3 regions of the Xylocopilactobacillus apicola genome follow, and region 1 is predicted to be linked to each of the others. Evidence: predicted binding sites of a transcription regulator. Region 1 holds the regulator's gene; each other region holds the start of a gene.

What was found. Region 1 encodes CtsR, which represses protease genes until heat stress. Its sites were predicted from a motif close to TTGGTCAAAAAAGGTCAAANA; they were not measured.
Positions count from the first base shown of each region.
Region 2: clpB (ATP-dependent chaperone ClpB) is a predicted target of CtsR. The motif match lies at 2,751-2,771, and genes of this name have one in related genera.
Region 3: clpP (ATP-dependent Clp endopeptidase proteolytic subunit ClpP) is a predicted target of CtsR. The motif match lies at 3,522-3,542, and genes of this name have one in related genera.

Region 1 covers NZ_AP026802.1:1,524,214-1,531,835, reverse strand. Annotated here, with positions in the region: gene ppk1 (polyphosphate kinase 1) at 1-1,289, opposite strand, end outside; gene R8495_RS07495 (CtsR family transcriptional regulator) at 1,430-1,900, shown strand; gene R8495_RS07490 (ATP-dependent Clp protease ATP-binding subunit) at 1,957-4,461, shown strand; gene R8495_RS07485 (peptidase U32 family protein) at 4,464-5,375, shown strand; gene R8495_RS07480 (peptidase U32 family protein) at 5,372-6,586, shown strand; gene R8495_RS07475 (alpha/beta hydrolase) at 6,595-7,359, shown strand; gene R8495_RS07470 (LBP_cg2779 family protein) at 7,383-7,568, opposite strand.
Region 2 covers NZ_AP026802.1:1,757,780-1,765,401, forward strand. Annotated here, with positions in the region: gene clpB (ATP-dependent chaperone ClpB) at 130-2,718, opposite strand; gene R8495_RS08480 (magnesium transporter CorA family protein) at 2,821-3,741, shown strand; gene R8495_RS08485 (SDR family NAD(P)-dependent oxidoreductase) at 3,742-4,518, opposite strand; gene rnz (ribonuclease Z) at 4,519-5,457, opposite strand; gene R8495_RS08495 (acyltransferase family protein) at 5,467-7,455, opposite strand; gene obgE (GTPase ObgE) at 7,458-7,622, opposite strand, start outside.
Region 3 covers NZ_AP026802.1:2,076,070-2,083,691, forward strand. Annotated here, with positions in the region: gene R8495_RS10305 (hypothetical protein) at 1-199, opposite strand, end outside; gene R8495_RS10310 (S-ribosylhomocysteine lyase) at 316-807, opposite strand; gene glmS (glutamine--fructose-6-phosphate transaminase (isomerizing)) at 880-2,691, opposite strand; gene clpP (ATP-dependent Clp endopeptidase proteolytic subunit ClpP) at 2,883-3,476, opposite strand; gene R8495_RS10325 (Rpn family recombination-promoting nuclease/putative transposase) at 3,864-4,778, opposite strand; gene R8495_RS10330 (lactate/malate family dehydrogenase) at 4,994-5,914, shown strand; gene R8495_RS10335 (lactate/malate family dehydrogenase) at 5,930-6,838, shown strand; gene R8495_RS10340 (ATP-binding protein) at 6,934-7,622, opposite strand, start outside.

The DNA.
Region 1 (7,622 bases):
AAGCTTGTGTAAACATTTATCCCAATTCCACGCAAATAATCGGCGACTTTAATGTTATGTTCCTCGTCAAAACGAGCTTTAACCTCAATTAAGACATTAACCTTTTTGCCATGTTTTGCTGCATCAGCTAAAGATTTCACAATTGGTGAGTCGTGAGAGGTCCGATAAATTGTTACATAAATCTCTTTTACAGTGGGATCAATTGCCGCTTGCGCAAAGAAATTCACGACGCCGTCGTAACTATCATAAGGATGATGCAATAAATAATCGTGATTTTGAATCTTAGCAAAAATTTCTGTTCCTTCAAGATCGCTTTCGTGATGAGGACTTCTTTTTTGAAAATGGAGATTGGCTGGGGCATTAACAATACTCTGACAAAGCTGGTCAATGAAGTTGTAGTCCCAATCGCCATTAATATGAAATGTATTTAAAGGATTAACGTCAAGGACTTCTGTTAAAGTTTTCAAAGTTTTACGCGGCATTGAGCTGTCGACTGCCAGAAAAATTACAGGAGCTGAGGCTCTTTTTTCAAGGGCAATTTCGACCGCTTGTTCAGTATTCTTGCTCTCTTTAGGCAGACTTCTAATGTCCATATCTTTTAAAATTCGATAAAGGTAAATTTTTTGAGCAATAAAACGTCCTTTAAATTTAGCTTGGATTAATTCTTTAAAGTGAGCCTTAATAATTTGTTCTAACAAGATAAAACAGTTACTTTGTTCTGGTAAGACGAGGAGTCGATTTAAAGGCGGGAGTTTAAAATGGGAAAAAATATGCTTGGAAGGATCTTGGGCACTGATCATCTCTGATACGAAATACATAGCACCGTTTTCCATCTCAGGCCAGGGAATATCCTTTGGCAGAAGTTCTACCTCAATTAGCGGGCTGACAGTTGTAAGGAAATAATTATCAGCAAATTTTCTTTGTTCAACACTGAGTTTTTGGTAGTCTAATAAATTGATTTTGTGATTTGCGAGGTCACCTTTTATTTTTAGCCAAATTTTATTTTGCCTTTTTAACTGCCTCTTAACTAATTTTCGAACTTGATTGAGTTGCGTATTTGGCGCCAGTCCAGATTTATCGGGATTAAAATCACCAGCTTGAACTTCGCGAATTAAACTAGCAACCCGAATCATATACCACTCATCAAGATTTGCTTGAGTAATTTTCAAAAATTTCGTTCGCTCCAAAAGTGGAATCGCGGGCGACTGAGCGTTGTCCAGAATTCGGTCGTTAAAGGCAAGCCAACTAATCTCGCGATTCATAAAATCATGTTGTTTAGACATTTCCATTATTTATTACCATTTCCTATAACTTTATTATAAGATATTTTACTTGGAAAAAAAGGCCCAATCGGATTTAAATCGTCCAAGGGTTTAAATTTGAATCTCCTCGTATTATAATGTTAGTCAAATATAGTCAAGGAATAAAAATGAGCCAATCGAATAATTTATCTGATCTGATTGAACAGTATATTAAAAATATTTTAAATGAGAATTTCGAAGTTGAATTACGACGCCAACAAATCGCCGAATATTTCAATGTAGTTCCCTCACAAATTAATTATGTGATCAAGACTCGTTTCGATGCCAAGCATGGTTATTACGTCGAAAGTAAAAGGGGCGGCGGTGGCTATATTCGAATCGTTAAATTACAGTTTGTCAGCACCAGAGATTTGTTGGAAAAAGTTAAGTCTGAAGTGGGTTCAGTTTTGACTTTAACTGACGCATCTACGATCATTAAGCAACTGATTAATGATGAAATAATAGATGTTCCCTGCGGCCGAATAATTCTTGCAGCAATTGATAACGATGCTTTAGGAGAGTTGGATAAGCCCAGTCAAAATAAATTGCGAGCACATATTTTTAAATGCATTTTAACTAAGCTAGAGTACGAAAATTAGCTAAAATTATTATATAATTAACAAAGAAGATGAAATCCTCATCGAGGAGGTTTAAATTGGATAACTTATTTACGCCCAGTGCTAGGATGGTACTGGAGATTTCTCAAACCAATGCGAAAATGTTGGGCCATTTTGCGGTATCTACTGAGCATTTACTATTAGCATTAGTGCTTGAACCCGAGGGAATTGCAGGTAAAACCTTGCGCAAATTAAACATTAATGAAGCAGATATTCAGGAGGAAATCAATGATTTGACTGGTTTTAGCTCTGATAATAAAATTACAAATGTCGATAAGGAAAGTCTGGGATATTCTCAAAAAGCTAAGGAGATTCTGGCTTATGCAGGTGATGAAGCAAAACGTTTAGGTGCCCTTAAAATTGGAACAGAGCATATTTTGCTTGGAATTTTAAGTGAAGATGACGTTTTAGCAACGAGAATTTTGATTAATCTAGGGTTAAATTTAGAAAAAACTCGCCAATTATTGCTTAAAAAAATGGGAATTACAGATGTACCTGGGAGAAATTTTGGGAAACGACGGATGGGGGCTGGTTCTGAGCTTCAAGGATCTAAGGGAGCTTCAAAGACCCCAACGTTGGATAATTTAGCCCGTGATTTAACTGAATCAGCGCGTAATAACGGGATTGATCCTGTAATTGGTCGAAATCGAGAGGTTCAAAGAGTAATTCAAATTTTATCACGTCGGACGAAAAACAACCCTGTTTTAATTGGTGAGCCAGGAGTTGGCAAAACTGCGATTGCTGAAGGTTTGGCCGAAAGAATTGTTGATGGGCAAGTGCCTTCTGAAATGTTAAATAATCGTTTAATGATGCTTGACACGGGATCACTCGTGGCAGGAACTAAATATCGTGGCGAATTTGAAGACCGCTTAAAAAAAGTGATTAAAGAAATTTCTGACAGTGATAATATAATCCTTTTCGTTGATGAGCTACATACGTTAATTGGAGCAGGTGGGGCAGAAGGTGCAATTGATGCATCTAATATTTTGAAACCGGCTTTAGCCCGTGGCGAAATCCAGTTGATTGGAGCGACAACGCTTAATGAGTATCAAAAGTATATTGAAAGAGATGCAGCTTTAGAAAGACGATTTGCGACAGTTATGGTCAATGAACCAACGGTAGATGAATCTAGGGAAATTCTAAAAGGCTTGCGTGAGCGATATGAACTTCATCATCATCTCAAGATAAGTGATGAAGCAATTGATGCTGCGGTCGAACTATCAAATCGTTACATTACCAATCGTTTTTTGCCGGATAAGGCAATTGATCTTGTAGATGAAGCATCTGCGAAGGTTCATTTAGCCAATTCTACTAGTTCTCAAATGGTAAATATCAGTAAAGAGTTGGCGAAAATAGAGATTGAAAAAGAAGACGCTGTCAAAAATCAAGATTTTGAGCTAGCTGCTAAAATTCGTAAACAAGAATTTGAATTAAGAGATAAATTAGGAGATGCCAAATATGGGGTTAATGTTACTGTCCCACGCTCTGATGAATTGATCGTGACGGGTGAAGATATTGCTGAAATAGTTTCTGAGTGGACTGGGGTCCCAGTAATGCAGTTGACTCAAAAAGAGTCTGAGCGTTTGGTTAACTTAGAAGAATTTTTGCATCAACGGGTGATCGGACAAGATTCTGCAGTATCAGCTATTTCTCGGGCAATCAGAAGAACAAGAAGTGGATTAAAAGATCCTGGCCGTCCGATGGGTTCGTTTATGTTTTTAGGCCCAACTGGGGTTGGGAAAACCGAGCTTGCTAAATCGTTGGCGGATGCACTGTTTGGTTCTGCTGATAATATAATCCGAATTGATATGTCTGAGTATATGGAAAAACATACTACCAGCCGTTTGATTGGTTCTCCTCCAGGATATGTTGGGTATGAAGAAGGCGGCCAATTAACAGAAAAAGTTCGTAATCATCCTTATTCAGTTATTTTATTTGATGAAATTGAAAAGGCTCATCCGGATGTATTTAATCTGCTTTTGCAGGTTTTAGATGACGGATACTTGACTGATGCGCGCGGTCGGAGAGTGGATTTTCGTAATACAATTATTATCATGACTTCTAATTTAGGTGCAACTAGTCTTAGAGATGAACACGAGGTTGGCTTTGGCGCGAAAAATAATGTAACCAGCGATATTGCTATTGAGAATAAAATTCGCGAAGTGCTAAAAGAAACTTATCGGCCAGAATTTCTTAATCGAATCGACGAAATTGTTATCTTTAAGGTCTTAACTAAAGATGAAGTTCGCCAAATTGTTAAATTGATGGTTGGTGTTTTTGTTCATCGTTTGGACGAAATGGGAATTTCTCTAAAATTAACTCCGAGTGCAATTAATTTGATTGCTGACAAAGGATATAATCCCGAATATGGAGCTCGAACAATTAGGAGAGTTTTACAGAATGAATTAGAAGATGTCATGAGTGAACAGCTATTGAGCGGAGAAATTTCTCGTGGCGATTCGGTGACAATTGGTGCTAAAGGGGAACAGTTTAAAATGCGAGTTACAAAATCCACTAAAAAGAAAGATAAGGTCAAAATTTGACGATGATCGAATATTCTTCAACAGTACCCGCAAAAGAAGTTGCGGGTTCTCTTTTTGATTTAGGAATTGATACTTTAATAATCGGAAACAATGATTTTGGGTTACGGTTGCCTACTGACTATAATGTCTTGGAAACTCAACGATTAACGGAAACGGCCCATCAGCTCGGCAAAAAAGTGGTGGTTGCCGCTAATGCTATTTTACATAATGATAAATTGCTTGCTTATGAGAAGTATTTAGCTGATCTTTTAACAATTGGGGTTGATTATGTGATGGTCGGTGATGCAGGAGCGGTGAATTTAATTCAGGAGAAATTTCCGAGCCAAAAATTCATATATAACGGAGAGGTTCTCGATACTAACTCGGGGATGATAAATTTTTGGGGTAACGAAGGAGCATCTTATGTAAGAATTGCGCGAGAGCTTCCTTATGTGGAGCTGGAGGAATTGATTCCTAAATTGCAAGTTCCCCCAATTATGCAACTCTTTGGTCCGATTGCAATTGAACATTCGGCTAGAAGTTTGATTTATAATTATTTGGATTACGAAAATAAATCATCCGAGTTTAATTTTAATCAAGTTTATCACGTTAATTTACCGCAGAAACCAGAAGATATATATACAATGTTTGAAGATCAAAATGGAACTCACATGTACGGGCCAGAGGATCTCAATTTGTTAGAACAGTTACCTGAATTAGTTGTATTGGGAATTTGTCATTATACCTTTGATAGCAAGTTCTATCCAAGTGAGAACTGGTTATCAATTATGGAAATTTTCATTCGAGCCCGCAAATTATTGGAATCAGGTGAGTCGAATTTCGAAGAATTAAACACTGAATTAAAAGAAAAATTACCAGCAGATCGAAAAATTTCGACCGGATTTTATCATTATCAGTTAGGAGATATTAAATGACCAATCAACCAGAAGTTTTAGTTCCCGCAGGAACTCCTGAGAAATTGCATGTTGCAATTGATTACGGAGCAGATGCAGTCTATATTGGAGGTGAGCGGCTGGGGTTAAGGTCAAGGGCCAGCAATTTTTCAATTGAAGATATGCGTGAAGGTGCTGAATATGCGCATGCAAAATCAGCTAAAGTTTATTTGGCGGCCAACATTGTTTGCCACGAAAACGAGTTAACAGATATGATCTCTTACTTGACCGAAGTCAGGGATGCAGGAATTGACGCGATCATCGTTTCAGATCCCGCCATTATTAGCGCGGTTTTAACGCAGGTTCCAGGATTGCCGGTCCATTTGTCGACTCAAGCATCAGCTGTTAATTATGAGGCAGTAAATTTTTGGGCAAAACACGGGCTAGAAAGAGTGGTTTTGGGTCGGGAGACGACCTATGAAGAGATTAAAGAAATTAAAGAGCATACTGATGTGGAGATTGAGGCTTTTATTCAAGGTGCAATGTGTATTAGTTATTCTGGGCGTTGTGTAATGAGTAATTATATGAATCGGCGGGATGCTAATCGTGGCGGGTGTGCACAAAATTGTCGATTTCTCTATAATTTAACTGATGAAACTGGGCGTTCATTGACAGGAGATGAGCAATTTACGATGTCAGCGGTTGACATGAGCCTGATTCCTGAAATTGGCAGAATGCTTTCAACCGGTGTGGATAGTCTTAAAATTGAAGGGCGCATGAAGACGATTCATTATGTTTCGACAGTAGCTAACGTCTATCGGACCGCTGTAGATGCTTATCTTGCTGATCCAGATAATTTCACTGTCGATCCAGCATGGATTGAGGAATTGTCGAAGATATCTCAGCGCCGGATGTCATTTGGCTTTTTTAATGGTGCGCCAAGTAAAGATGATGAGTTATTTGCTCACGTCAAACCTGATTTGGGTTATGAATTCATCGGTGAGGTCCAAGGTTTTCAAAATGGTCGCGTTATTATCCAGGAACGTAATAATTTTTCCGAAGGCGATGAACTAGAATTTTATGGTCCTAATTTCTATCATTATCTTGCAAAAGCACAGGATTTAAGAGATGAAGATAATTTAAAGATAGAGAGAGCCAGTCATGCAATGATGATTTGTTCAATTAATCTTGATGTTAAGATGCCAGCTGGCACGATGATTAGAAAGAAAAAAACTGCAAAGGTGACAGTATAGGCAGTTTGATGAAATTTAGCAAAGATTTAGAATATGAAAAAGAGCATCATTTGAAGTTAGACCTCTACCAAAATGATGCTAAAAACAAAGTGAAGATGAGTCTCATTATCATCCATGGTGGTGGTTGGTTTCGTGGAAGTAAAGACAGTGAGACAGAATTAGCAACAAAGTTTGTAACCTTGGGTTATGATGTGGTTGTACCAGATTACAGACTTGCTCCGCCGAATTTTTATCCTGCTCCTCAAGAGGACATTAATCAAGCCTATCAGTGGACAAAATCACAGTTTCCTACAAACGAAATTGCAGTTTTAGGTACTTCAGTTGGTGGAACAATGGCAGTCGAATTGGCAATCAAATATGGAATTCCGGCAGTATCGTTGTCTGGAATTTTTGATCTTGAAAAATGGATTAGAAAGCATCAATCAGTTGAACCAGTGTTAGAGGCGCTTAAATCTGATGATCCAGAAGAACAATTGAAGCTAAATGAGCAGTTTTATAAGGGGTTCATTCTTAATTACCTGGGACAAAATTTGGACCTTTTGAAAAAAGCAACGCCATATTATCGAGTTAGCTCTACAACTGGGCCAGTGTTTCTCTTGAATTCAATGGACGAATTAGCACCAGTGTCAGGTGTATTAAAAATGGAGAAATCTTTAGCTAAACACGGAGTTTTATCTTGGGTTCATTTCTTAGCTGGAACTCGTCATGGTCATAGTTACGCTCTTGAAGTAACAGCTAGTGTAGATCAATTTTTAAAACAAAAAAACGGCTGATCAAAATGACCGGTCGTTTTTCTTTAATTTTCGGCTAAAAATTTTAGTAAATCATTTAAAACTTCTTGGTCTACTTTGCCAATTCCAGCCTTCATTGCATGAATATGTTCGACTGAAATATGACTAGCAAAAGCTAAATCACTATCAGTCATATTGTGCTCTTTTTCGAAGTTGATTATTTTTTCAACAACTGGTGAAACCCCGTCCATTGTTTATGTCCCCTTAAATTTTGTTATGGATTGACTGTCGTTAACGGCAGTTGG
Region 2 (7,622 bases), 230 kb from region 1:
CAACTTGAGAGTAATTTCTTGGATAAAAGCTGATGATAAACTTTTTCAGCCACATGGAAACATCAGTAACTTTCTTTCGAATAAAATAATGATTTAAAACAAAAAAGAGCCAAGGCATGCTCAGCTCTCTTATTTACTTACAAAAACCAACTCTTTATCATTGAGTTCTGCGGTAACCTTTGTATCTGGTAGCACCTTACCTGCGATAATTTCTTTAGCAAGCGGAGTTTCCACGTTGTTCTTAATAAATCTTTGCACCGGACGGGCACCAAAGCTTGGATCGTAAGAACTCTTGCCAATCCATTCCAAGACAGCAGGAGTTACTTCCAATTCGATCCGCTGATCTTTCAAACGGTTCTTGAGATCTTGCATATCGATGCTAACAATTCTGACTACATCGTCTTCACTTAAAGCATTGAACTCTAAGATTGCATCCACCCGGTTTAAGAACTCTGGCTTAAAATGTGCTCTCATGATGTTCATTAACTGCTGATGTAGTTCTTCGCCTGATTCTTTTTGCTGTTGATCCAAAATCAAATCTGCGCCTAAATTACTGGTCATAATAATTAAAGTATTCTTGAAATCAACAGTCTGACCTTTACCATCAGTTAAACGGCCATCATCAAGTACTTGCAGTAAGACATTGAAGACATCCGGGTGAGCTTTCTCAATTTCGTCCAGCAAAATGATCGTATAAGGATTGCGTTTAACCGCTTCGGTTAACTGGCCACCTTCCTCGTAACCAATATATCCTGGTGCTGCTCCGATCAAACGTGAGACCGACTCTTTCTCCATGTACTCACTCATGTCAATTCTGACCATGTGTTTCTCAGAATCAAATAACAATTCAGCTAAACTTTTAGCAAGCTGAGTCTTACCAACTCCTGTTGGTCCTAGGAAAATAAAACTGCCCAACGGTCGATCAGGATCTTGAATTCCTGCCCGAGACCGAATAATAGCATCAGATACGACTTTGATTGCTTCGTCTTGCCCGATCACTTGTTTCTTCAAATCATCTTCAAGGTGCAAAAGCTTCTCCCGATCACTTTGAACTAATTTGGAGATCGGAATTCCCGTTTGTCGACTAATTACTTCAGCAATCTCATTTTCCGTCACCGATTCGTCAACCATCCAGTCAGTATGATTCTTCGAGTTGCTTTCGTCTTCTTCAAGTTCGCGTTCTAATTCAGGCAAAGTTCCGTGCTGAATTTTCGCCGCCATTTCAAAATCACTTCGATTTTGAGCTTCTTGCAGATCATGACGTGCTTTTTCGATTTGCTTCTTCTTTTCATTTAAGCTATTAATCGATTTCAACTCTTGATCCCAGCGCGCTTTCAGCTTGTTATTCTCTTCTTTCGCTTCGGCGATCGCCTTTTTGGTATCAGCCAACCGAATTTCCGAAGCCTTATCAGTTTCCTTCTTCAAAGATTCCTCTTCGATTTGCAGTTGAATCAATTTGCGGTTACTCTCATCAAGCTCTTCGGGCACGGAGTGCATCTCAACGTTGATATTAGCACTCGCCTCGTCCACTAGATCAATTGCCTTGTCGGGCAAATATCGATCGGTAATATAACGATTGGAAAGAGTTGCCGCAGCAACCAACGCACTATCATGGATTCTAACGCCATGATAAACTTCAAACCGCTCTCTTAACCCCCGCAAAATACTAATTGTGTCTTCAACGGTTGGTTCATCAACTGTAACTCGTTGGAATCTTCGCTCTAGCGCCTTATCTTTTTCGATGTAAAGCCGATATTCATCAAGCGTCGTAGCTCCAATTAAGCGCAGCTCGCCGCGGGCCAGCATTGGTTTTAAGAGATTTCCTGCATCCATACTGCCTTCGGTTTTGCCCGCACCAACAATATTGTGAATTTCGTCGATAAAAAGAATGATTCGTCCGTCAGCTTTTTTGACTTCTTTTAAAACCGCCTGCAGACGTTCTTCAAACTCACCACGATACTTAGCTCCTGCAATGAGTGCTCCCATATCAAGGTTGTAAACAATTTTATCTTTCAAATTATCTGGTACATCGCCGTTCACCATCCGCTGAACTAAACCTTCAACGATCGCCGTTTTTCCAACTCCCGGATCCCCGATTAAAATTGGATTATTCTTCGTCTTGCGAGAAAGTACCCGAATCACGTTCATAATTTCCGCATCACGCCCAATAATTGGATCCGCGTTTCCTTTGCGAGCTGCTGCGATCATATTGGTACCATATTTCTCTAGCGCCTTGTAATTTTTCTCAGCATCTTGGCTTGTAATCTTACTGCCGCCTCTAAGATCTTCAACAATTTTCTTCATCTTAGTCTGATTTAGTCCACGGCCTTCCAAGAACTTGGTAAAAGCTAGCTGGCGCAAATTGAATAAAGCCAAAAGGACTGTATCCACCGCCACAAACTCGTCTCCATAAGTCTTGGCGATTTTCTGAGCTTCAGTGAAAAGATTGAGTAAATCCCGCGAGATCGTTTGACCGTAATTTGAATTACTGCCAGAGACTTTAGGAAGATTGGCAATTTCTTGTGCCAACTCCGCGGATATAACCTCATTATCAATTTTCTCGCCGCTAAAGATCGTCGCTCCCAATGAGTCGTCTTGCTCCATAATAGCTTTAATTAAGTGTGGGACATCGATTTCGTAGTTTTGGTTTTCAATTGCTAATTGTTGTGCTGCCTGAATCGCTTCATTTAATGTATTAGTAAATTTATTCTGGTCCATAATTATTACCTCTAAATTCGTTTGCATATATTATAGTCAGGATTGGTCAAATTGTCAAAACATCTTTTTTGACTTTTGGTATAATGTTTATTGGTGAAAAAAATGATAAAAACAGAAAATAGTTATTCAAACTTCGAATGGATTCAAATCATTAACCCGAGCGACGAAGAAATTGGCCAAGTGAGAGCTGATTACAACCTCAGTTGGGAAATGATTCAATATGCAACAGATAATTTTGAGTCGCCGCGCTACGATCATTATGAAGATACTGATCTGGTGATCGTAAACGGGATTGCTGAAAAAGTTAAAAAAGGAGTGAAAATTCAACCAATTGCCTTTTTCATTCAGAATTCCACGCGGCTCATTACTTTTACTAACTACGCAACTAGCCAGATGCTCTCTGACATCATTCAAAAAATGCCCGAGGGTTATAAAGAGTCCATCCCACCTGAAAAAATGCAACCTTTCGATTTGGTTTTAAATGCCTTTTACAATCTGACAGCTCAATATTTAGATGCTCTTTCAGAGGTGGAGCGAAAACGCAACCTCCTGCAAAGCGAACTCTATCATAAACGCAATAGCGAATACTTAAGCGAGCTGCTAAATGTCAAAGTTGAACTTATTTATTATTTAAGTGCGCTCGAAAAAAATCGCGCAACGTTGCAGCAATTTCGAAAAGAATATCAACAAAAAATCGATACCCCCGAGATTAAATATCTAAGAGATATCGAAATTGAAATGAAGCAAGCTTTAGATATGGCCAATATTTCAACCAAGATCATGAATTTGCTTTCCGACGCTTACGAAAATATTGTAAACAACAAAACCAATCGTTCAATGAGCATTCTCACTGTTGCCTCAATTGTTCTGGCAATTCCTGCGATTATCGTCGGATTTTTCGGCATGAACGTCACTTTACCAGGAGAAGAGGAAGCCTCTGCCTGGCTTTTGATCACAATTGGCACGATCCTTTTGATGTTTTGGGTCTATATTATCCTGAAAAAGCGCGGATTCTTTAACTGATCACTTTTTGTTAAAAACTACGCCTGCCAAATAGTCGCCCAGATGCGGTACAAAGGGATAAAACTTAGCTGCCGCTTCCATGTACCATGGCAGATTTACTTCACGCTGATAGCGTTCCAGTAGGGACGCTATTTTCTTTGCCACGACTTTTGAGCTCAAAAGATAAGGTGCAACTGAATGTTCATAATTGCCGCTCGGGTCAGCTTTGGTGAGAAATGGTGTTGCAACTGGACCAGTGTTGACCGTCGACACCTTCACTCCCTTACTTCGAAGTTCAAGGCGCAAGCCATTAGAAAAAGCAATCACTGCCGCTTTTGAACTCCCATAAATCGTCGCTTTGGGCGTTGTAAGCTTGCCCGCCATTGAAGCAACATTAATGATCTGACCAAAGCCCTGAGCTACCATTAGCGCTGCAATTCCCTTTGTCAGATAGATCAGTCCTAACGTATTTGCTGCAAAAGTCTGAGCGATCTCATCATCACTTGTCTCAAGGACGGTTTTAAAATGTCCGCTTCCGGCAAGATTGATTAAGGCTGTGACTATATATTTATCGGAAACTATCTGCACCAAACGTTTAATGGCTTTTTGCTGCGACAAATCACAGCTCATAATTTCAGATGATTCACGCTTAGGATCAATTTTGGCTTGTGATTGCAAAAGTCGTTCAGAACTGCGTCCGACCATCACTACAAAATAATGTCTTTGGACCAAAAGTTTCGCTACAACAAATCCGATTCCCGAAGTTGCGCCCGTCACAATAACTACTCTTTTAGCCATTTAAACTCCTTTTTTTGGAGGAATTTTGAAGATACTGAAATCATTAGCAACTCGAACTCCCGGGAAAATTTTCTCCGCTTGTTTTTGGAGAATTTGAGCCGATTTACCCAGATAACGAGCTGAAATGTGCGTTAAGAGCAAGTGTTTCGCCTTAGCATCTTTTGCCATCTGCGCAACCTGAGTACTCGCCGAATGGTAATATTGGCGCGCAATATCACGCTCTTGGCTGGCAAAAGTACTCTCATGAACAATCACATCCGCGTTGTGAGCCAAAAGTTGGTGGTTCTTACTAATTCTTGTATCACCAAAAATTGCTACTACACGCCCTGGAATTGTCGGACCAACGTAATCATGCCCGTAGAGTGTCCGTCCATCCGGCAGGGTGACATCTTCTCCGCTTTTTAACTTACCATAAAGCGGGCCGGACGGTACATTTTCTTCACGCAACTTATCAACCAATAATTCGCCAGGCTTATCCGCCTCGGTGATTCGATAACCAAAACTCGCAATCCGATGGTCTAATAAAGCATATTCAACCCGAAAATTCTGATCATCAATCAAGACTCCTTGATCATTTTTCAACTCATGAAAATTAATGCGATATCCCAAATGGGTGCCCGAAAGTTTTAAACTCATCATCACGTAATCTTTGATCCCAACTGGTCCATAAATATCGATCGCTTCTTCTCCATTTTGAAAAGAACGACTCGACAAAAAACCAGGCAAACCAAAAATATGATCACCATGCATATGAGTAATAAATATTTTTGCAATTTTGCGCGGACGCAGATTAGTCTTTAATATTTGGTGTTGGGTCGCTTCGCCGACATCAAACAGCCAAACTTCATTAATTTCATCTAATAATTTTAAAGCCACACTCGTAACGTTACGACTTTTTGAAGGAGCTCCTGCTCCAGTTCCTAAAAATTCAATTTCCATTTAAATTTATCATTTCTGCTCCAAAAATTGGAGAATCTCCTTAGCAATAAATGTGCCGTACTGCACCGCCCCCGTTGGGGTCGGATGGGTTAAATCATCATACAACCAATCACGATGGTTGCCAACATGCTGATGCCAATCAATAATATGCATATTCGGATATTTTTTTGCCTCTTGCATAATAACCGCATTATTTGAATCTTGCCATGACCTGGTTGGAACATGATCGGTGATCCAAAAGACATCACGCTCAGCAGTGGCAATTTGCATCGCCTGCTCAATTAAATCGGGCGTCAACGTCCCGTTTGTCCCCAAACCAATCACAATCGTCGAAGCAATCACGCCTTGCTCAGCTTTTTTCTTTAGAAGATCAGGTAAACTGCTGGCCTGCCGACTCACTACTGCATCAATTACAATCTTAGGGAAAATTTTGGTCAGATCTGCCTGCCCATCAAGCATCACACTATCCCCGATTGCAGTCAGATTAGTCCTTTGAGCCAATTGAAGTTCAAATTGCGTCAGTCCATACTTCTCATATTCTTGATTCACCGGATTCTTTTTGGCAGCAAATGTTAAAGCACGCCGAGTCGATCGACTTACTGAACGTGAACGTTCCTGGTTTTTTTGTAATTGTTTTGCCTCACGATTTGCTTTTTGCGCATTCTTTTCAGCCAATTGATTATGAACTTTTTGGGCAGCAGCATTTTTCTTAATTTTGCGCGCCAAAGCTGTGTCATTGGGATTTTGAACTTTTGCAAAAACTGAGTACACATTGCTGCTAACACCCAACAAAACCAACGGTGCCAAAATCCAAAGACCGATTTTCCCCCGCAGCTTAAGGCCTTTTTGACCTTTAAAAACTAAAATATCTTTCAAATCAGCCTGGAAGTTTGACCAAGTAATTTTAGCAAAATATTGTTCGATAAAATAATACGAAAAAGCACTGATCACAAATATTATGAATAACTCAACTATCGAATAAAGAAACGGATGTTTGGCGATCAGCTTGACCTTGCTCTCAAAGAAAATCAGCACCGGAAACTGATAAATATAGATTCCATAACTAATTTTTCCCAAAAAGCTGCCTGTGCGCGTAGTTAAAATTCGGTTAAAACTGGCTCCAGGATGTGCGATAACCGCAACCAAGACCGTCGCCAAAGCTGAAAAAATCAGCATCCCATAATGATAGAGCCCACTTGATTGATCCCGCACGGTAAAAATCATCCCAAGCATTCCCAGTGCCGCAATCGCCCCAACGCTGTCGATCAAAATGCGGCTTTCTCGTTTTAAATTGGGATTTAGCCGATTAACTGGCCAAACAAATGCCAAGGCACTACCTAAAAGAATCGAAAAAGCCCGCGTATCAGTCCCATAATAAACTCGATTAATGTTAGCTGAACTATAAAGTAACGCCATTTCAAGTGCTGACAAAACTGCGAGTCCTAAAACAACAAGCGAACGTTTGCCATTTGTTTTCAGAAGCTTATACAGTAAAAAAATAACCAGCGGCCAGATCAAATAAAACTGCCCTTCAATTGAAAGGGTCCAAAGATGCGTAAATGGCGATTCATTGTCAGCAAATCTTTCGAAGTAAGATTGACCATTAAAGATCTGCCACCAATTATATAAATAACTCAAGTTAGTCAACACAATCTGCCAAAGCTTGGCAAGCAAATTACGTTGAAACAATAAAATATATGAGCTGCTAGCCAATAACATCGTTACTAATGCCGGATAAAGTCGCTTGGCCCGTCGAATAAAGAATGCGCGGTAGTCAATATGATGAGTTCTTTGAACTTCGCGTATCAAAGAACCTGTAATCAGGTAGCCAGAGAGAACCATGAAAATTGGCACTCCCAAATAGCCACCCGGGAATATCTGCGGATTCAAATGATAAAAGATTATTAATAAGACTCCAATGGTTCTAAGACCATCAAAACCCGTGATATAAGTCGAAACACCGTTGGTCCTCTTAGTGCTTCTTGCTTTTTGCCCCATTCTTAATCTCTAAACTCCAGTTCAAAATCCTTAATCACAACCGTGTCACCATCTTGAACCCCAAAATTACGCAACGCTTCATCAACACCCATTTTTCTTAACGAGCGCGCAAAACGCATCACGCCATCGTAGTAATCCAGATTAGAACGATCTAATAGTTTAATGAC
Region 3 (7,622 bases), 550 kb from region 1:
CAACCGAGCCGTTAGCTCCGCCACCCTTCCATTGGATTGCAGGGTTAGTTGCCGGAGTAGTTGTTGAAGCATTGGCATCACCACCGGCTGCAGCACCGGCACTGTCAGCAAATACTGTCAATGGAGTAGTGATTACACCACCCATGCCGAGCATTGTTGCAGCGACCATTACTGCGCTTTTGTTAAATTTCTTACTCATTAATTTTCCTCCCAAAAGAAATATAAGTATCAACTTACAAGTACCATTTTAACACGTAAAAAGTTCTCGCTCATTCAATTAACCATAAAATATTTGTAAAATTTGACAAAAAGACCTTAGATTACGTGCCGTTTAAATGGGTCGTCGCTAATTCCCTGTGCCAAAATATCTTGACACCACTCTTTTGCCGAGAATAGCGAATGATCACGATAATTGCCGCAGCTGTACTTGTCGGTGCCTGGCACATCGCTCCATTCAATCTCGTTTGCAATAGCTTCAAGTGAACTTTTGAGCGCCTGAGCAACTTCTGTGGTGCTCGGTTCGCCCCAAGTGATGAGATGAAAGCCCGTCCGACAGCCAAACGGCGAACAATCGATCACGCCTGACATGCGATCTCGCAAGAGACCCGCCAACAAATGTTCGATCGTGTGCAAGCCTGCCGTTGGAATCGCTGTTTGATTCGGTTGACAGAGCCGCAAATCAAAATTAGAGATCACGTCTCCTTTTTGCCCCTTCTCTCGGGCGATCAAGCGGACGTATGGTGCCTTGACCAGCGTATGATCCAAGGTAAAGCTTTCAACTTCGGTTTTTATTTTACTCACAATCATCCCTCTTTGATCTTATTCGCCTCTATTTTCGCACAATTTCCCACAAAAAAACAGGCTCACGCCTGCAATTTGTTATTCAACCGTCACACTTTTCGCCAGATTTCTCGGTTGATCAACGTTATAGCCCCGCTGAATCGTTGCGTAATATGCTAAGAGTTGCGCTGGGATTACCGTTAGAAGCGGCGAGAGCACCGAAGCGATGGCTGGCAGCACCAATTGATCCGCTGATTCTGCCAAGTTCTCGCTCACGATTTTCAAAGTTTTCGCTCCCCGAGCCTCGACTTCTTTAATGTTGCCTCGTGTCAGTCCTGCTGTTGCCTGATCGGTGATAAGCGCAATGACGGGCGTCCCATTTTCAATGAGCGAGATCGTGCCATGCTTCAATTCACCTGCGGCGAAACCCTCAGCTTGGATGTAGGAGATCTCTTTTAGCTTCAACGCTGCTTCCAAGCTCGCAAAGTAGTCCTGACCACGTCCGATGTAGAACGCTTTTGGCGTCGTTTCGAAGAATTCTTTGGCGTATCCTTCGATTGCTTCCTTGTTATCCACAATTGTCTGCATCGCATTTGCTGCTAGACTGAGTTCGCTGCGCAGATCAATTTTGCCATCGTCGGTGCCGAGCTTTTGCCCTAAGGCTTTAGCCAACAGCGCCATGACGGTAATCTGAGCTGTATAAGCTTTCGTCGAAGCCACCGCAATTTCGGGACCAGCGTTTAGCAAAACAGTGAAATCAGCCTCACGAGAAAGCGTTGAGCGGTCAACGTTTGTGATCGTCAAGCTCGGGTAGCCCAGCTCTTTCATCTTGACCAGCACTTGGCGGCTGTCTGCGGTCTCGCCGCTTTGGGACAAGAAGACGAAGAACGGGCGCTTGGAAAGGATTGGCAGGTGGTAGCCAAACTCGCTAGCCAGCTCAACGGCGACCGGCATTTTAGCGACTTCCTCGACGATTTGTTTCGCCGCAAGACCTGCATGATAACTTGTACCTGCTGCGACGATATAAATTTGATCAGCCTCAGCCATTTTGGCAATTAGCTGCGGATCAAAGCGATAGTCATCACGTTCGCCTAAGTAAGTGCTCACTAAGCGGCGGATTACTGCTGGCTGTTCGTCGATTTCTTTTAACATAAAGAAAGGATAAGTTCCCTTGTCGACTGCATCGGCGTCCAAGGAAACTTTGTAAGGCTTCCGTTCGACCACCTGATAGTTGGGGTCGAAGATTTCAACGTGGTCGCTAGTGACGATCGCTGTTTCGCCGTCATGGAGTTCGTCGAATTCGTGAGTCAGGCTCAGCATCGCCAGACTGTCGGAGCAGACTACGTTAAAGCCGTCTGCCAAGCCGATCAAGAGCGGGCTTTTGTTCTTGGCAACGTAAAGCTGATCTGGCTGAGTTTGGTCGATCATCAAGAAAGCGTAAGAGCCTTTCATCATGCTGACCATTTTGCGAAAAGCTGCCAGCACGTCTAAGCCCTCTTGGTCGACAAGATATTCCACGAGCTGGACTGCCACTTCGGTGTCAGTTTCACTAGTAAAAGTAACGTTTGACAAGTATTTTGCTTTTAATTCTTCGTAGTTTTCAAGCACGCCGTTGTGCACAAGGTAGAAACGACCGTTAGCCGAAACCTGCGGGTGCGCGTTGTGGTCGCTGGGGATTCCGTGCGTTGCCCATCTGGTATGCCCAATTCCGAGCGTTCCCTGAACCTCAGAGCCGACGGCTGCCCGCAAATCTGCGATTTTGCCCTTTTCTTTCACCAGATGACCCTCTCCGTGCTCTGAAGTCACGAAGATGCCAGCTGAGTCGTAGCCACGATATTCTAATTTTTCTAATCCGTTCAATAAGATTTCTGTCGTATCTTCACGTCCGATGACGCCGACAATTCCACACATATTTTTATCCTCTTTTCAAATTGGTCTATATCTTTTTTTGGATTTAATATTCGTTCAAACCTCGAACATTATGCCATTTATGAGATATGTTGTCAAACGAATTTCCAAATTGGTCTAGTCGGATTTTGAGAGATGGATATGAATTCTGAGGATAAAAAAACACCCACTTTTGAAATGGGTGTTAGTCCGAACTATTTCTTAGCTGTTGGTGTATTAGTCATGATATCATCAATCAAGCCGTAATCTTTTGCCTCTTGAGCGGTCATATAGTTATCACGCTCCGTGTCAGTCTGAATTTTCTTTAAAGTTTGACCAGTTGCTTTTGCGAGAATCTGGTTCAATTTTTTCCGTGTTTCTAACATATGGTTAGCCTGGATTTCGACGTCGGTCTGCTGACCCTGAGCACCGCCAAGTGGCTGGTGGATTAGGACTTCCGCATTTGGCAGCGCAAAGCGTTTGCCCTTGGTGCCGCTTGTGAGAAGGACGCTTGCCATCGAAGCTGCCATCCCCATTGCGATCGTCTGCACGTCAGACTTGATGAAGTTCATCGTGTCCAAAATTGCGAGACCTGACGTGATCACGCCGCCAGGGGAATTGATATAGAGGTAGATATCTTTGTTAGAATCCTGCGCATCCAAAAATAATAGCTGCGCAATGATTGTATTAGCCATATTGTCTTCAACTTCGCCGGACAGCATGATAATCCGGTCTTTTAAAAGCCGCGAATAAATGTCATAGGCTCTTTCGCCGCGTGATGTGTTCTCAATTACTGTAGGTACTAACATTTATTACTCCATTCTTGTTTTATTCAACTCCTGAATAATACTATAAAAGTCAGGGAAGGTCAAAATCTTTTTGACAAATTTGAAGCTTTGCCAAATTCATTTCGCTGGGTTTGTGTAACGGTTACTGAGGCGAGCGAAGACTCTGTTGAAGTTTGTTTAGTTCGGCAATACTCAAGTCCGTGATCTCGCTGATGTCCTCCAGGTCGTAGCCTTTTGCCAGCATTTTGCGGGCTTTCTCTCGCATTTGTTCCTTAAACTTCTTGCGAGCCTCTGCTCAAGTTGCGTGCAATCAACGTGTCAGAGTCCCGCACGCCTCTTCTCTATGTCGCTTAATACTGCTCGCTCCTCCTATTCCAAAAACGAGCAGCTTATCGCTGCCCGCAATTCTTATCTCAACTTTTCGATCTCCGAAACACTCAAGTCCGTGATCTCGCTGATATCCTCCAGGTCATAGCCTTTTGCCAGCATTTTGCGGGCTTTCTCTCGCGTTTGCTCCTCAAACTTTCTGCGTTCCTCCTCCAACTCAACCTCGAACTTCTTGCGGTCCTCCGCTTGAGTCTCTGCTCGAGTATTCAACTTAACGCGTGCTATAAAAGTATCAGAATCTGCACGCCTCTTCTCTATGTCAATTAACACTGCTCGCTCCTCCTTCTTTAAGTTCACATACTCGGAAACTTTCTGCGCATCCACAATGTACTTCGGCGCTTCCTTACTCAATTCCCTCGCTAGAAAATACAAAAACCAATCCCTTAACAACTCACTTAATTTGTCCAGTGGCTTGTGTAATTCTAAAAATATGATCATCGAGTCTTCTTGTCCCCGAGAGTCCAACAACTTCTCTCCCGTCTCATCACACCGATACCTAAAAGTATGAATCGGCAGATCATCGTCAAAATAATTCTCATACAAAATTATGATCTGATACACTGGTCTCAAAGAACTATACTTGTCCTTTTCAATCGTGATGTTTTTCTTCGACGAGTAGTTGTCGGCATATTTCTTGGCAAAATAATACAAATTTCTCTCCGCTAATTGTAACTCTTTTGCCACCTGTAATTCAATAATTACTCCCGTGCCATCTTGTAATTTGGCGTAAATATCAACAGCTGTGTATTCTAGGCGCTCGTTTGTCTTGAATTCCTCCAAGTTATTGAAGTTGTAGGGATGGTCGATATGAATATCCGTAACGACGAGTCCTGTAAAATCTTCAATTAAATGAATCAAAATGTGAGTATTTTCGGCATCAGTGAACGTCTTCTTAAACACCAAATCGTTCGACGGCGTAATAAATCTTCTTGTCATAAGTGCTCCTTCAATTTTATTCCGGCGAAATCAAGTTCTCTTGTGAGCATTCCTCCTTCCTCACTTAAATCCCGCCTATCTATAAATTACGCATAAATTTTATTTTTATTGAATTTTCAGTAAATATTCATATTATTTCATTTTTTTGTATAAAACTGTTGTGATTCGGCAAAACGTTGTTATAATGGAAACAATACAAAAAAAGGAGTACAGAAATGGCAAGAACAGTTGGAATTATGGGAATGGGAAACGTTGGCTCGACCGTGGCACACATCATTGTGGCTCAAGGACTTGCGGATACATTGATTTTGTACGATCGAAATCAAGACAAAGTGAATGCTGATACCCTTGATTTTCAGGACGCAGCAAGCTTATTATCAACTCATACCACCGTTATTAATGGTCAAATCTCTGACATGAAAGACTGCGATATTATTATTTCGGCAATCGGGCGAATCGATTTGATCAAGGTAGGCAACGTTGACCGTTTTGTTGAATTGCGATCAAACGCACCGGGAGTGAGCGATCTTTCTAAAGAGTTAAAGGATTCAGGATTTCACGGAATTTTGCTTGTAATTACAAATCCTAATGACGTCATTACTGGTCTCTATCATAAACATACTGGATTTGCAACCAACAAAGTCCTCGGAACTGGTACTTACCTCGACACTTCTCGGCTAAAGCGTCATGTTGGTGAAGCTTTGGGCGTTGATCCTCGTTCGGTGAGCGGTTATATTTTGGGCGAACATGGCGACTCACAATTTGCAGCTTGGTCTACAGTCCGAGTTGAAGGTCGACCATTTACCGAAATCGCTAAAGAAAAAGGCATCGACTTAGACCAATTAGAAAAGGACACGCGGTTTGGCGGCGGCGAGGTTCATGCAGGCAAAGGTTATACCAACTACGCCGTGGCAACAGCTGCAACCAGTCTTGTCCAGATTATTTTCTCCGATGCCAAATCAGAAGCAATTTGCTCTCATTATAATGAAGATTTTAAAGGCTACATTTCTAGTCCCGCAATTATCGGCAAAAATGGCGTTGAGCGCGTCCTTGAGTTGCCTTTGACTGATGAAGAAAACAAGAATTTGCTCAAATCAGCTCAAACAATTAAAGAAAAAAGCGAACAATTTAGTTAAGTCGAGGAATTTTAGATGGCAAGAACCGTTGGAATCATTGGCATGGGGCATGTTGGAGCAACAATTGCTCACTTGATGGTAGCCAAAGGTCTCACCGACACTTTGATTTTGACTGACAGCAACACCGACAAAGTGAACGCGGATACCCTAGATTTAAAAGATGCCGCCAGCTTGTTGTCCACTCACACAGAAATTATTAATGGCTCAATCTCCCAAATGAAAGATTGCGATCTAGTCATTGCTGCTGTCGCACGGACGGATCTTATCAAGCCAGGCGAGACTGACCGTTTTTTCGAATTAAAAATTAACGTTCCGTTGGTTAAAGATTCTGCGCAGCAGTTGAAAGTTTCTGGTTTTCATGGAATTCTACTGGTTATCACGAATCCCAATGATGTCATCACCGGCCTTTATCAAGAATATACTGGATTTCCTTTCAACAAAGTTTTTGGCACCGGCACTTATCTCGATACAGCGCGCTTAAAACGCAATTTAGGCACAACGCTTGCCGTCGACCCGCGCTCGATCACGGGATATATGCTGGGTGAACACGGGGATTCGCAATTTGCAGCTTGGTCAACCGTCCGGGTCGCTGAGCGACCTTTTAGCGAGTTTGAAGTTGACGGTGCTCAAATTGAAGAAGCAACTCGCTTTGGCGGGCAAGAGGTTTTTGCAGGCAAAGGATACACCAATTACGCCATTGCGAACGCCGCAGTTAGCCTCTCTGAAATTATTCTTTCAGATGCCAAATCCGAGGCGATCTGCTCTCATTATAATAAAGAACTAAACAGTTACATCTCGACTCCAGCTATTGTTGGGCGAAGTGGTGTCGAGCATGACTTGGAGCTTCCGCTCAGTGAAAGCGAAAAGGAAAAGTTGCAACAATCAGCCCAAACAATTAAAGAGAAGAGCGAACAGTTCAGTTAAAGTCCTTGGATATCATCCGGGGGCTTTTTCTTTGGTATAAAAAAAACAGCAACGTTTGTTACCATGCTGTGTTTTGGTTTACTGGATACCCATTTCTATTTAACTAGTTTATAGTACTGCGATGGAGAAGTACGAGACGTTGATATTTTCGTTAAAATATTTAATCCCATCAATTTTTTTAGAGCCTTTCTCGCAGAATAATTACTAACGTCTGCCTCTTTCTCTAATTCAGAAGTTCTTAATTTGCCCTTTTCATACGCTATCTGAAGCGCTTTTTGTTCAACATAATTGAGATCAGTCCATATTTTACCAACTTTCGCCTCTAACGCGTCATTCTTTCTAAAAGAACGCATAACAATATTGTTTTCAAGAATTAAATCTACTGCATTTTGATCTACTTTATAAATAGGGTCATCTAAAAAAAACTTGCCCATATCATTATAAATTCTATCTACACCTTCACCAAATTCTCTAACCCAGCTAAAATCAGTCAAAGCCCGTGCAATGTATGGATTTCTCGAATAATGCATATTTCTTATGTTATCTACTGAGACAATTGGGGGTAATGGTCCAGGGCTATGAATCTTTAAGTGATCGTCAAACATAATAATTCTTATGTCATCACCTGTGTAATTATATGAACGGTGAGTTACTGCATTTACCAAGCCCTCAAGCCATGCTCCTTTTGGATATTCAGGAATTTCCATAAACTTTCCTGTTTTTAAATCCAAACTTACAAATGTCCTTAACTGGGACTCCAATTCTCTTGAGACCATTTCTAACA